One region of the Paenibacillus sp. Y859 genome, then DNA from elsewhere that is predicted to be linked to it. Evidence: predicted binding sites of a transcription regulator. Region 1 holds the regulator's gene; the other holds the start of a gene.
What was found. Region 1 encodes NrdR, which represses ribonucleotide reductase genes. Its sites were predicted from a motif close to AACACNATATATNGTGTT; they were not measured.

Region 1 (2,411 bases):
ATCAATTCATATTTCATTTTCTTTTCAATGATCAAAATAATCTTACTCCCCTCGATATACATATTATTTTAAATAAATGAAAACAATCATCGTTAGCATTTCTTCAATATAGTTATAACATATCTTTTTGTAATAAAATGTAGTGCTGATTACAAAAAACAAAAAAAGAGCAATCTATATAAATTGAATTAATGTTTTTGAAAACTATGGTAAGAAAAACATTGCCTGCTTGTCGGATAAGAAAGGAAACCTATTGGAACGGGATATAGTTCGTTTAACTCGCTATTCCATCATAGGATGTCCGAATCTTGTTCATATGCTAACATAGCCAACTCGACGAGGACTTTTAGCGGTAGATTGAGACGCCGTACTCCTCCACATTCGCTTCGTGCGCGCGGTCGCCTTGTGGCTCCACCATAATAAACAGAAAACCACGTCCAATGGACGTGGTTTGAATTGTTTATATGGTGGAGACTAGCGGGATCGAACCGCTGACCTCTTGCATGCCATGCAAGCGCTCTCCCAGCTGAGCTAAGCCCCCGTGGTACATTTGGATTCATTCTCGTCAATTCTCTGGGGTAGTGTAACTAACCACTCTGTGCTCCCAGCTGAGCTAAGGCCCCATTGACTTTGACAACAACTAATAACTTATCAAACAATAAAGATTATGTCAATATCAATATATCCCCTTGATAATATTCCTCTTATTCCTCAGACGTACTTTTAGATAAAAGAGTCTTCAGTTCTTTCATGAACATATTAATATCCTTAAATTGGCGATATACAGAAGCAAATCGTACATAAGCAACCTCATCCACCTGATATAGCTCTTCCATCACCAGTTCCCCGATCTGTTGACTTTCCACTTCTGGTACAGCCGTATCGCGAAGTGCCTTTTCTACCTCTGAGACGATCATATCGAACTGTTCTACAGATACTGGTCGTTTCTCGCAAGCTCGAATCAATCCGCGCATCATCTTATCTCTGCTAAACTCCTCACGATTACCATTCTTCTTGATTACAATTAGAGGGGCTTCTTCAACCATTTCAAACGTAGTGAATCTCCGTGCACATTGTTCACATTCACGCCTACGTCGGATCGATTTATTCTCATTCGCCGGACGCGAATCCAACACCTTAGTTCCCGAATAGTCACAGAAAGGGCACTTCATTTTCCTCAACACTTCCTTTTCACAGTGGATTAGTCCAACATTTATATTTATTTCCTTAATTTTCACACTTTATTTAGTTATGAAGATTGTATTTAAAGCACATAATACTTTTACCAACAGCGAGGAGGTGAACAACAATGAGCTCAAACAGCAACTCTAACAACTTAGTTGTAACTAAAGCTACAGGTGCCCTTGAACAAATGAAATATGAAATTGCTCAAGAACTTGGAATTAGCATTCCTCAAGATGGATATCAAGGTAATATGACTTCATATGAGAACGGTTCAATCGGAGGGTATATTACCAAACGATTAGTAACCATTGCAGAACAACAATTGGCTGGTCAATACAGCTAGTATAATTTAGATTAGGAGTGTTGGGCCGGATTAATATCTAGCCTAACACTTCTTTTTAGTTCATCAACATTAGAACTTATCATACACATCCGTATATTTCTCGTAATAATATAATACACGTTGTACATAATGCCTAGTCTGATCAATCGGAATTTCTTTAACCGTTTCAATTTGTCCATCCCATAGACCTTTATTCATCCAGCTTTTCACATTACCCGGACCTGCATTGTATGCGGCAATGGCTATCGCCCTATTACCATCAAACTGCTTAAATAAAGAGGATAAGTACCAGGTACCTAGCTGAATATTAGGACTGACTTCATGCTTAATCCGATCTAGAGATACTTCAGGGAGTTTAGCCATTTCCATAGCCCAAGTCGCTGTAGTCGGCATAAGTTGCATAATTCCAATCGCACCTTTACTCGACTCTTTACCCGTCTTAAAATTTGACTCTACTCGGATAATAGCAGCAATTAAATACGGATCAACATCATACTCTTCAGCTTGAAGTTTAATCTCTTCTTTGAAATGAATAGGATAAAACCAAGACATCCAATTACCATTGAAGAATAACAACATGACAAATGTAGTGAAAAGAAGCATAAGTACCCTCTTTTTACGAAAAAGTCTCATAACTGGCCTAACTGGAGCCATAATTCATTTACTTGTTGCTCCGTTGTCGCTAAGCTGTCACTGTTATCGATTACGAGATCTGTCATAGTCTTCTTCATTTCTATATCCATTTGTGCGTGGAGCCTAGCTTCCGCTTCATCATTAGACAAGCCATCTCTTTGCATCAACCTTAGCTTCTGTATATCCCTTGATACATATACCACCAGCACTTGTTCGAACATCGATTGTAGTCCTGATTCTAACAATAGAG
Region 2 (2,411 bases), 180 kb from region 1:
CCCCATCGTACCTAGACCTACACGCCGCTCCTTCTTCTGGTTCTTCTCATTCTCTTCAAAATGGTAAGGTGTCTTGTTAATGACATTATCCAAGAAGCGCACCGAATAACGAGTTGTTGTTGCTAGTTCATCCCAATTCACATCATGCGTCTTCGCATCGTAGAACTTCGATAAATTAATCGCAGATAAATTACATACACCCCAAGCCGGCAAGCCTTGCTCACCACAAGGATTCGTACAAATAATCGGGTTAAAATACCAACTGTTAGACATATCATTATAACGTTCCATGAATACGACACCAGGTTCAGCGGATTTCCATGCCGCTTCCGTAATCGTATTCCAAATTTCACGTGCTTTCACCGTACGGTACGGGATCACTTTGCCTCCAGCTTGCTTCCACTTATCTAAATCGCCATCCCACGTTTCATCGTAACCAGGCATTGATGTGTCTGGGAATACTAATTCCCAATCTAGATCTTCTTTGACAGCCTTCATGAACCCATTGCTCACACAAACAGATAGGTTAGCATTCGTTACTTGACCCATCGTCTGCTTCACCGTAATGAAATCTAGTACATCCGGATGCCAATCGTTAATCATCAACATGAGCGCCCCACGTCGGCTACCACCCTGTTCAATTAGACCCGTCGTATAACTGAATAGACCTCCCCATGATACAGCACCACTTGATGAACCATTTACCCCTTTGACGATCGATCTATGCGGTCGAAGGGATGATAAGTTTATCCCCACACCTCCACCACGTGCCATAATCTCTGTCATCTCCGAAAGAGTGTTCATAATACCGCCACGGCTGTCTTTTGGTGAAGGGATAACATAACAGTTAAACAAGGTCAGTTCTTCACTCGCACCAGCTCCTGCCGCAATCCGTCCCCCAGGAACAAGCTTCCAATCATCCAACAGATAACGGAACTTCCCTTGCCATTCGGCTTGAAGCTCTGGTGTCTCCTCAACAGAGGACATCGCCTTCGCTAAGCGATCCCACATCTCTTCAGGTGTCTTCTCAATATTCAATGTAAGCTTCTCAACTTGAGACTCTACAAGTTCGCCACTGCGCGTTTTCACCGTTACCGATCTACCCTCGCGCTTAACAATTTCGCCTACTTCCTTCGTTGGGAATTTAGGGTCATCCTTCGTCAGGACTAGAACTACATCCCCTACCTTAGCGTTATTACTATCCGCATCTTTCCACGCGTATCTATCCAGAAATATTTTCTCACTTAAGCCCTCTAATCGGCTTGTATGCTGTAATTCGCTCAAAAAAACAACCTCCCATTAATGGTATTCATGTTTTGAAATCCGAGATTCCAAAACTATATTCCACAATATATTGTGCTCAGAATATTATACTACACTACATATTGTAATTCTATGCCGAATTGGTGAAATTTCAGCCAAGAAACCTATACATTATTAGACAATCTTCATTTTCCTCTATCAACCTCTTTCTTTCATCATTAGTTATGAACTCCACTACTTCAGTGCATACTACACCTTACAGTGAATTCTATTCATTCAAAAGGGAGGGTAATCATGGATACGCCAAGCACTCATCCTCACATTATGACGACACAAGAGTTGCCCGTTCCACTCGTGATTGATAATCGTTGGCTTGAAGATTTAGAGAATCGTGTTGACAAAGGAGGACCTTGGGGCGACTGGCGATTGTTCCAATTAGCTGTACAGGGTGAAGAATCCCGTTTGGTTACAAGTTTTGATGAATTACAATGTCTTAAATACCTTCAAGGTCTAACCCCGCTTCCCCATCAAATAGATACAGCACGTAAAGTATTATTTACCATGTCTGGGAGAGCTATTCTGGCAGATGAAGTAGGGCTGGGTAAGACAATTGAGGCTGGACTTATTCTAAAAGAATATATCATTCGCGGGCTAGTCTCGAAAGTGCTTATTCTCGTACCGGCGTCATTGGTTCTTCAGTGGGTTCGTGAATTGAATAGTAAGTTTGGCATTCCAGCCGTCGCTCAGAAGAAAGCCTACTCTTGGAACTCAGATATCGTCGTAGCTTCTATGGATACAGCGAAGAGAGATCCTCACAAGGAAATTCTATTAGATCAAGAATATGACATGCTCATTATTGATGAAGCACATAAACTCAAAAATAAGAAGACATCGAACTACCAATTCATCCAAAAGCTCAGGAAGAAATATTGTCTGCTACTCACAGCAACTCCTGTTCAGAACAACCTTGGAGAGTTATTCAATCTGATCACACTGCTGAAGCCTGGTCAACTTGGGAAACAGGGTGAGTTCTCCACGAACTATGTTGTCGATAAGCGCATCGCTAAGAACGAAGGACTATTGAAAGACGAACTTTCTAAGGTCATGATTCGTAATCGTCGGGGCGAAGGTCCTACTATTTTCACCAA

Region 2: the regulator NrdR is predicted to act here: its motif matches at 1,344-1,361, upstream of AC1TO8_RS03485 (adenosylcobalamin-dependent ribonucleoside-diphosphate reductase).

What each region holds. Positions count from the first base shown of each region.
Region 1 covers NZ_JBXCIZ010000001.1:861,665-864,075, forward strand. Annotated here, with positions in the region: gene AC1TO8_RS04325 (BclA C-terminal domain-containing protein) at 1-35, opposite strand, end outside; tRNA gene AC1TO8_RS04330 (tRNA-Ala) at 466-541, opposite strand; gene nrdR (transcriptional regulator NrdR) at 705-1,172, opposite strand; gene AC1TO8_RS04340 (alpha/beta-type small acid-soluble spore protein) at 1,310-1,528, shown strand; gene AC1TO8_RS04345 (lytic transglycosylase domain-containing protein) at 1,598-2,161, opposite strand; gene coaE (dephospho-CoA kinase) at 2,158-2,411, opposite strand, start outside.
Region 2 covers NZ_JBXCIZ010000001.1:676,714-679,124, forward strand. Annotated here, with positions in the region: gene AC1TO8_RS03485 (adenosylcobalamin-dependent ribonucleoside-diphosphate reductase) at 1-1,284, opposite strand, end outside; gene AC1TO8_RS03490 (DEAD/DEAH box helicase) at 1,558-2,411, shown strand, end outside.